2 regions of the Devosia albogilva genome follow, and region 2 is predicted to be linked to the other one. Evidence: riboswitches for the same ligand, from Rfam matches in the RefSeq annotation. Region 2 holds a riboswitch; the other holds the start of a gene.
What was found. Region 2 has a riboswitch for cobalamin ahead of ACFSX5_RS03315 (ABC transporter ATP-binding protein). Riboswitches for the same ligand answer to the same signal wherever they lie in the genome.
Positions count from the first base shown of each region.

Region 1: another riboswitch for cobalamin. It lies ahead of ACFSX5_RS12470 (CbtB domain-containing protein); the one in region 2 lies ahead of ACFSX5_RS03315 (ABC transporter ATP-binding protein).

Region 1 is NZ_JBHUNP010000001.1:2,478,626-2,483,068, forward strand. It holds gene ACFSX5_RS12450 (hypothetical protein) at 66-1,247, shown strand; gene ACFSX5_RS12455 (DMT family protein) at 1,310-1,666, opposite strand; gene ACFSX5_RS12460 (DUF2164 domain-containing protein) at 1,704-1,958, opposite strand; gene ACFSX5_RS12465 (hypothetical protein) at 2,051-2,704, shown strand; cobalamin riboswitch at 2,723-2,991, shown strand; gene ACFSX5_RS12470 (CbtB domain-containing protein) at 3,029-3,211, shown strand; gene ACFSX5_RS12475 (CbtA family protein) at 3,237-3,971, shown strand; gene cobW (cobalamin biosynthesis protein CobW) at 3,968-4,443, shown strand, end outside.
Region 2 is NZ_JBHUNP010000001.1:651,127-655,569, forward strand. It holds gene ltaE (low-specificity L-threonine aldolase) at 1-803, opposite strand, end outside; gene ACFSX5_RS03305 (class I SAM-dependent DNA methyltransferase) at 863-1,777, opposite strand; gene ACFSX5_RS03310 (cold-shock protein) at 2,337-2,546, shown strand; cobalamin riboswitch at 2,653-2,866, shown strand; gene ACFSX5_RS03315 (ABC transporter ATP-binding protein) at 2,976-3,779, shown strand; gene ACFSX5_RS03320 (ABC transporter substrate-binding protein) at 3,789-4,443, shown strand, end outside.

The DNA of each region.
Region 1 (4,443 bases), 1.8 Mb from region 2:
CCTGCCCACTCCAGAACATCCCCACTCTACTCCTGTACGTAATGTGCTAACATATCGGAGGTAACATGCACATCCGCTTTCCCCTCGCGCTCCTCGCCGCCACCGCGCTGGTCGGTCCCGGCGCAGCACAAGAAACGACTGCCTGGCGCCTGTTCGTGGGCGATCACGCCGAAGGACGAGTGACAGTGATCGATCCAGTTGCCGCCGATACGATCGCCAGCTTCGACCTCGCCGGACCACCGAGCCTCTACACGGAAGGCTCCAACATCTTTGCCGTGCAGGGAGCCGCCAACCAGGTGTCGGCGATCCGCTCCGGGATCGCCATCGACGATCACGGCGACCACGGCGACATCGACATCACCGATCCGGTGCTGGTGGACGCAACCGTCACTGGAGAGCGCCCGGTGCATTTCGTCGGGCATGATGGCGACGTCGCCATCTTCTTCGACGGTTCGGGCCTAGCCAGCATCCTCGACGCTGACGCCTGGATCGCCGGAGAAGCCGTTGAACCGCGTGAGATCGACAGCGGCGCGCCACATCACGGCGTTGCCATTCCCTGGGGTGACTACACCATCGTCTCCGTGCCCCATCCCGAGAATCCCTCCAACCTGCCGATCGGCGTCAATGTGCTGGACGCCGGAGGCTACGTCGTCGGCGACACCCATGGCTGCGCCGATCTCCATGGCGAAGCCAGTTCGGGCAACATCCTGGCGATCGCCTGCGCGGAAGGATTGCTCCTCCTCTCAGGCTCCGGCGAACCTGAGGTCGAAAGGATCGGCTATGACGGGCTGCCCGAGGGCAAGTCCACCACCCTTATCGGCGGCCGGGGCATGCAGTACTTCGTCGGCAACTACGGGTCGGACAAGGCGGTGATCATCGAACCCGGTGCCGAACCAATCTTCCGCCTGGTTGAACTCCCCACCCGTCGCGTGCATTTCGTCGCCGATCCGGTTCGCCCCCGCTTCGCCTACATCTTCACCGAGGACGGCGATCTCCATCAGCTCGACGTCGTCAGCGGCAAGATCGCCCAGACCGTCAGGGTCACCGAACCCTACTCCATGGACGGCGAATGGAGCCTGCCTCGTCCGCGTCTCGCCGTAGCCGGCGACCACGTCGCGGTGACCGATCCGCTCGCCGGCGTGGTGCACATGATCGAGGTCGACACCTTCACCGTGGCCGAGGCGATCGCCGTCGACGGCCTGCCCTATACGGTCGTCGCCGTCGGCGGTTCGGGCACGCAGCACTGACCCAACTGCCGGTCGGCAGGAGACATCACGCGGGTGCCGGGGCGCAGCAAGCTCCGGCGCCCCTACTTCAGCGGCCCCTTGAAGATGAAGAACGCCCCGAGCGCGATCAGCGCGAAGCCCACCCCGTGGTTCCAGGTCATCTTCTCGCCAAGGTAGAACACCGCGAACAGGACGAAGACGCTGAGCGAGATCACCTCCTGGATGGTCTTGAGCTCCGCCCCCGAATAGACGCCGTAGCCGATCCGGTTGGCCGGCACTGCCAGCCAGTATTCGAAGAAGGCGATGCCCCAGCTCGCCAGCACCACCACCCACAGGGCCGCGCCGGGAAACTTCAGGTGCCCGTACCAGGCGAAGGTCATGAACAGGTTGGACGCGATCAGTAGCGCGATCGGCGCCAGCGTCGGCAGGTTGAAGCCCAAGGCTTGCTCCCAAATCAGGTGAGGCTGAGACGATCCTCTATCGCAGGTGCCTGGTCGGCTGCTCCAGCGCGAAGATGTCGTCGCTGAGCGAGTCGATCTGCTTGCGGACCAGCGCTTGCGCGTCATAGAGCCCGCGATTGTAGAAATAGGCGCCCATCCGCTCGCTGAAGAACTGCATCAGCATCTCCGCCGGCAGCGCGCCGATCTGCTGGTCGAGCTCCTCGCGGAAATAATCCTGGATCTCGCCGACCAGCGCCTTGGTCTCTTCGCGGCTGAACGTAATGGGCTTCATGGAACGGGATACCTCTGCTTCGGCTGCCGTTCATATCGCGAGTCGTTTATGATCAGCCAATGCGGCCGAGGCCGCATGGGAGGAAAATCACCATGAATGCCCGCCTGTCGCTCGCCCTTGCTTGCTGCGTCCTCGCTGCCGCTGCGCCCGCCGCCGCCAAGGACAAGGGTGCACCTGCCGCCTCGGGCGAAGAGGTCGCCTGCCTGGGCGTCTTCGGCCCCGGCAGTTCCGAGGCCATGCTGATCGAGACCTTCGGCGCCGACAACGTCGTCACCGGCACCGTGCCGGGGCCCGAGGGCACCGAACTCATCGCCACCACCGTCTTCCCGGACGATCCGGAGCGCATCATGGAGTTCGGCTGGTTCGACGAGGAGAACTTCACCCGTCTCAGCTATGTCGAACTGTCCCCCTCACAGACCGCGCCCGGCGGCGTCCGCATCGGCCAGACCGTCGCCGAGGTCGAGGCGCTCAACAGCGAGCCGTTCCAGGTCGGCGGTTTCTGGTGGGATTATGGCGGTTACGCCAACATCGAATCCGGCAACCTCGCCCAGCTCGAAGGCGGCTGCCACCTCTCCATCCGCTTCTCGCCCAGTGACGACTATCCCGAAGACATCGACGTCACCTCCGTCTCCGGCGAAGTGCAGGTGTCGTCCGACGATCCGCTGCTGGCCGAGATCGACACCCGCGTTCAGGTTCTGACTCTCGGCTACCCCTGGCCGGACGACCTGCCGATGCCCCAATATTGACCCGGCGCTATCCGAGGGCGTATTGCTGATCGGGACGGTTCTCCCGCGCCCGTTGCGGCCGGGGGATCAAAAGGGAACACGGTGCGGATTACCCATCAGGGGCCAAGACCGTGGCTGCCCCCGCAACTGTGAGCGGTGGGTGCCCTCGAATGCCACTGGATGCCTAGGCATCGACCCAAAAAGTGCGACGCGGTTTTTGGATAAGTCGATGCCCCGAGGAAGTCCGGGAAGGCGAGGGCGCTGCAATCACCGCAAGCCAGGAGACCTGCCGTCGCGAGCCGGACCATCACGGTCCAATTCTATTCCGCGCACGGAGGGTGCCGCATGAATACCACTGCCGTTTCTACCTCGATTCCATCCCTGACCCTGTCGCAGCGGCTGATCGCCGGCGCACTCGCCCTCATGCTGGGCCTGGTGCTGCTGGTCGGCACCGGTTTTGCCGGTGACTACCGCCTGCACAACGGCGCCCACGATACGCGCCATGCCATGGGCTTTCCCTGCCACTGAGGCAGCGGGAACAAGGAATCTCGACATGTTTCGCAATCTGTTTGTTGCTGCGGTTCTCGCAGCCCTTTGTGCTGGCCTCGTCACGTCCGCCTTCCAGGCCTGGCGCGTCACCCCGCTGATCTTTGCCGCTGAATCCTTCGAAGGCGGCGAAGCGCACAGCCACGGCGATGACGCCGCCCATAGCCATGAAGCCGGCACTCCGGTTCATAGCCACGGCGACGACGAGTGGATGCCGCAGGACGGCTTCGAGCGCACCGCCTACACCGTCCTTGCCAATTTGCTGATGGCCGCCGGCTATGCCCTGGTGCTCGGCGCTGTGTCGGTCCTGTTCAACCTGCCGATCACCTTCAATAACGGCCTGCTCTGGGGCCTCGGCGCCTTTGCCGCCTTCAGCCTGGCGCCTGCTCTCGGCCTGCCGCCTGGCATGCCCGGCATGCCGGTGGCTGATACGCTCGCGCGCCAGCTCTGGTGGGCCGGTGCCGCCGTGTCGACCGGTGCTGCCCTGGTGATCGCGGCAAAATTCCGCGCCGGCTGGGCCCTGGCCGTCGCTGCGGCGCTGATCATCCTGCCGCACCTGATCGCGGCGCCCGTCGCGCCCGACGAGCCCACCGGCGTGCCGCCGCGCATGACCGCCGAATTCGTCTCGGCCGTGCTGTTCAACGGCGCGCTGTTCTTCACCGTGCTCGGCCTTGCCTTCGGCTGGGTCAATGATCGTCTCGCGGCCCGCTCGGTGGCCATCCCCGAGGGAGCTCCGGCATGAGCACCAAAATCCCGACCACCGTCATCACCGGCTTCCTTGGTGCCGGCAAGACCACCCTCGTGCGCCACCTCTTGGCGCACGCTCCCAAGGGCAAGCGCATCGCCCTGATCATCAACGAGTTCGGCTCGCTCGGCGTCGACAAGGACATCCTCGCCGGCTGCGGTGACGAAACCTGCCGCGAAGAGGACATGGTCGAACTATCCAACGGCTGCATCTGCTGCACCGTGGCGGAAGACTTCATCCCCACCATGCAGGCGCTGCTGGCCCGGCCCGAGAAGTTCGACCACATCGTCATCGAGACCTCCGGCCTTGCTTTGCCGCAGCCGCTGATCCGCGCCTTCAACTGGCCCGAGATCAAGGCACAGGTGACCGTCGATGGCGTCGTCACCGTCGCCGATGCCGCGGCTCTCGCTGAAGGCCGCTTCGCCGCCGACGAGGCCGCCGTGGACGCGCAGCGCCGCGCCGACGAGAT
Region 2 (4,443 bases):
CCTTCCGCCAGCGCCCGCGCACGCCGGTGATCCTCGGCCAGCCGCGCCACATTGTGCTCCAGAGCATAGAGCCCTCCGGCCGCGAGGATCCCCGCCTGGCGCATGCCGCCACCCAGCATCTTGCGATTGCGCCGCGCCGTCTCGATCAGGTCGGCGCGCCCGGCCAGTACCGATCCAACCGGCGCCCCCAGACCCTTGGACAGGCAGATCGACACCGTATCGAACGGCATGACGAAGTCCCTGATGTCCATGCCGAGCTTGACGCAGGCATTGAACGCCCGGGCCCCATCGAGATGGAAGCCCAGCCCATGCCGGCGGGCGATCTCCGCCACTTCCGCCATCCAGGCGACCGGCAGCACGCGCCCGCCATAGGTGTTCTCGAGCGCGATCACCCGGGTCGTCGCGAAATGATTGTCACCCGCCTTGATCGCGGCTTCGATCGCCGCAGGGTCCAGCGTCCCGTCGGCCCGGTGCTCGATCGGCTGCGGCTGGATCGAACCCAGCACCGCGGCGCCGCCACCCTCGAACTTATAGCAATGGGCGTTCTGGCCGGCGATGAACTCGTCGCCGCGGCCGCAATGGCTCATCAGCGCCAGCAGGTTCGACTGCGTACCGGACGGCACGAAGATCGCCGCCTCCTTGCCGGTCATCGCCGCCAGGCGCTGCTCCAGCAGGTTGACGGTGGGATCGTCCCCGAACACGTCGTCGCCCACCTCGGCGGCAGCCATCGCGGCGCGCATGGCCTCCGTCGGCCGGGTGACGGTGTCGGAGCGGAAGTCGAAACGGATGGTGTTGGCAGTCATGTCTGGGGTCCGGTCAGCGTGCCTGCTTGTCGCAAGCCTCTGCCCGTTTGACCAGCGCCTTATGCCGCGACATCGCCTCCGGTCTCGTGATCGTTAGCGGCGTGTCCGGTAATCGGCGGGCGCCTGGCCACCACCAGCAGGCCGGTGATCGGCGCGCCTCGATCGAAGCGCAGCACTGCGCTCTCGAAATCCAGCACCTCGAGCCCCGCTGCCAGCAGCACCGCCCGCGTGGCGGTGGCCTCATGGGCATAGCGCAGGGAAGGCCTCAGGAACACCGCCTCTTCTCCGTCATGCGCCTCGAGCGAAAAGGCCACCAGCCCTCCGGGCTGCAGTGCCGGTACCAGCGCCGACAGCACCGGCTCGAGCGCCCCGCAATAGATCAGCACGTCGGCGGCCGTGATCAGGTCCGCGTCGGCACGGCGGGCATTCAGCGCCGCCACCAGTTCCGCCTTTTCCAGCCGGTCATAGACGCCTTTGCGCGCCGTTTCGGCAATCATCGCCGCCGAGATATCGATGCCCTCGAGCAGGTCGACCCGCGCCCGCAGCCGCTCCCCCATCAACCCCGTGCCGCAGCCCAGATCGATCGCCTTGCTGAAGCGTTCGATGCCGAGTTCGCGCATCCGCCGCGACACCAGTTCGTCCAGCAGCTCCGGCACCCGGTAACCGAGCCGTTCCACCAGCGAGTTCTCGAACTTCGGCGCATACTGGTCGAACAGCGCCTCGACATAGCTCACCGCCGTGCCGCCCGAAGCCGGCTCGGCCCCGTGCGCCGCGAGCTTCAGCACCGCCCCGAACACGCCCTCGTCGTCCAGTGCTTCGAGCCGCCGCCATGCAGCGATCGCTCCGGCAATGTCGCCCGCCTTTTCGTGGAAGCTCCCCAGCAATTCCCAGCCGGCAGCCCACTCCGGCACCGTGTCCATCGTCTGCGCCATAAGTTCGGCGGCTGCAGCCGGTTCACCGTTTTCGGCGAGCATGCGCGCATACTCCGCCCGTCTGTCAGCGATGCTATCGCCGGACGAATAGTGGAACGCCTTGTTCAACTGGATTGATCTCTGAGGGTTACCGGCGGGTTCCGGCGGCGCGCGATGTTGCGCGGCGGCCGATCATTTGCAAGGGGAAACTTGCGCGAACTGCATCACGTCACAGCGCGCCCCATTTGCATGGCCTGGAAATCGTCTATGCTCGCCGTCAGCAGTGCGATTTTGCCGTCGGACTGCCATTGCCTCCGCGGGGATTTCACCGCCCGAACCGCGCTCACCCGTAACTGGTAGAGCGCAAGTGCTTGTCGATGTTTGTTTCCTTTCCGCGAAAATTACATGTTTTCGCGGCGAAGTTGCTTGCATTAACCCGTATTGAACGGCTGCTTTTTTCACGCTAGGTTGATCGGCATCGAATATTGCGGCCGACCGATCTGATTATGCGAACACCATTCGCGCCTGCTGACGTCAATCTCCGACATTTCGATACACTCTAGTTGGAGGCCGACTGGCCTCCACTGCCACCAGCAGCGATTTGCACGAGGGAACGCGCATTATGGCAACAGGTACCGTCAAGTGGTTTAACGGTCAAAAGGGCTATGGATTCATCCAGCCCGACGAGGGTGGGGCGGACGTGTTCGTTCACATCTCGGCTGTGCAGCGCTCGGGCCTCAACGGTCTCGATGAGGGCCAGAAGGTCAACTACGAGATCGTCAAGGACAAGCGGACCGGCAAGTCCGCCGCCGACAACCTGACCGCCGCCTGACATCGTCTTTGCAGCAATGAGGGCGCGCCCACTTGGAGGGGCGCGCCCTTTTTGTTGCGTCCACCCCGGAGCCTGGCCGGCATTGACAAGCCTTGGAGCGGCAGGCCTTATGCACCCCGTCGTAGGTTCTTCGGCGGCCACCAGCCAACGGAGATTAAAAGGGAACACGGTGCGACGTACCCATCAGGGCGCAATGCCGTGGCTGCCCCCGCAACTGTGAGCGGATAGTTCCTTCGAGAAGCCACTGGCCACCGGGCTGGGAAGGTTCGAAGGCGCGAGGACCCGCAAGCCAGGAGACCTGCCGCCGACGATCCTTTCAACCCGGCCGGGGTGTGCCGAGGGGAACGACGATGGCGCGCAACGATCACATCGCAGCATTTGGCCTGACCGGTTCTTCCGCATCCTCCTGCCCATTGGCGGAGGTTCGCTTTGGAACTGGCGCGGCAACTCGTCGGTGCTAGCCCGGCACGCCTGACGGTCGATGGCCTCGGCTGGGGCCCCCGCGGCGGCCCACCGATCCTGTCCGGTATCAGCTTCGTGCTGGAGCCGGGCGAGATGCTGGCTGTCGTCGGTCCGAACGGGGCCGGCAAGTCGAGCCTCCTGCGTACCCTCTACCGCTTCCATCGCCCGAGTACAGGCGTCGTGCGCCTTGACGGCGAGGACATCCAGTCGATGCGTCCGCGGGCACTGGCCCGTCGCGTCGCCGCGGTACTGCAGGAGCCAGCGTCCGATTTCGGCCTTACCGTCGCCGAGATCATCGAACTCGGTTACACCCCGCATCAGGGACGCTTGGGCGCGATGCACGATCAGCGGCTGGGCGACGCCCTGGCGCTGATGGGCCTCACCGGCTTCGCCGCGCGGGACTTCGCCTCCCTGTCCGGTGGCGAAAAACAGCGGGTGATGATCGCCCGGGCTCTTGTGCAGAAGCCGGACCTGCTGATCCTCGACGAACCCACCAACCACCTCGACATTCGCCACCAGTTGGAAGTGCTGGATCTGTTGGCCCGTTTGCCGACGACGGTGGTTGTCTCCCTCCACGACCTGGCGCTGGCCTCCTCCCATGCCGATCGCGTCCTGGTCCTTGAGCACGGCCGGCAGGTGCAACTGGGCCGGCCGCTCGAAGTGCTGACGCCGGCCATCATCCGCCAGACCTTCGCCGTCGGTGTCGCCATCGACAGCCACCCAGCGACAGGTCGCCCCCGCTTCTCCTTCCACCTCGACCGCAACGCCTAGGATATTCGCATGCGTCCTCTGTCCGCCCTCATCGCCTCCACCCTTCTCGCTGCCACCAGCGCCGCCGCGCTGGCCCATCCCGTGACCGTCCAGAGCTGCAACCGCGAAGTCACCTTCGACACCGTCCCGACCCGCGCCGTCTCCAACGACATCAACCTCACCGAAATGATGCTGGCGCTGGGGCTCGGCGATCACATGGTCGGCTATACCGGCGTCTCGGACTGGACCGCTCTTGATCCAACACTGCGCGAACAGGCAGCCGGCCTGCCACAGCTTTCCCCCAGCTACCCGACCAAGGAAGTGCTCCTCGGCGCCGACGCCGACTTCTACTTCGCCGGCTGGAACTACGGCATGAATGTCGGCGGCGAGGTCACCCCCGACACGCTCGGCGAGTTCGGCATTGCCGTCTACGAGCTGACCGAAAGCTGCACTCACGTCATGGACAAGGCCGAAGCCTCCATGGACGACGTCTACAACGACCTGCTCAACCTCGGCCGCATCTTCGGGGTCGAGGACCGCGCCCAGGCACTGGTCGAAGCCTACAAGGCGGAACTGGCCGCCTTCACCGCCACCCTGCCCACCGCCGAAGCCGCCCCGCGTGTGTTCGTCTACGATTCCGGCGAGGACAAGCCATTCACCGCCGGCCGCTACGCCATCCCCAATG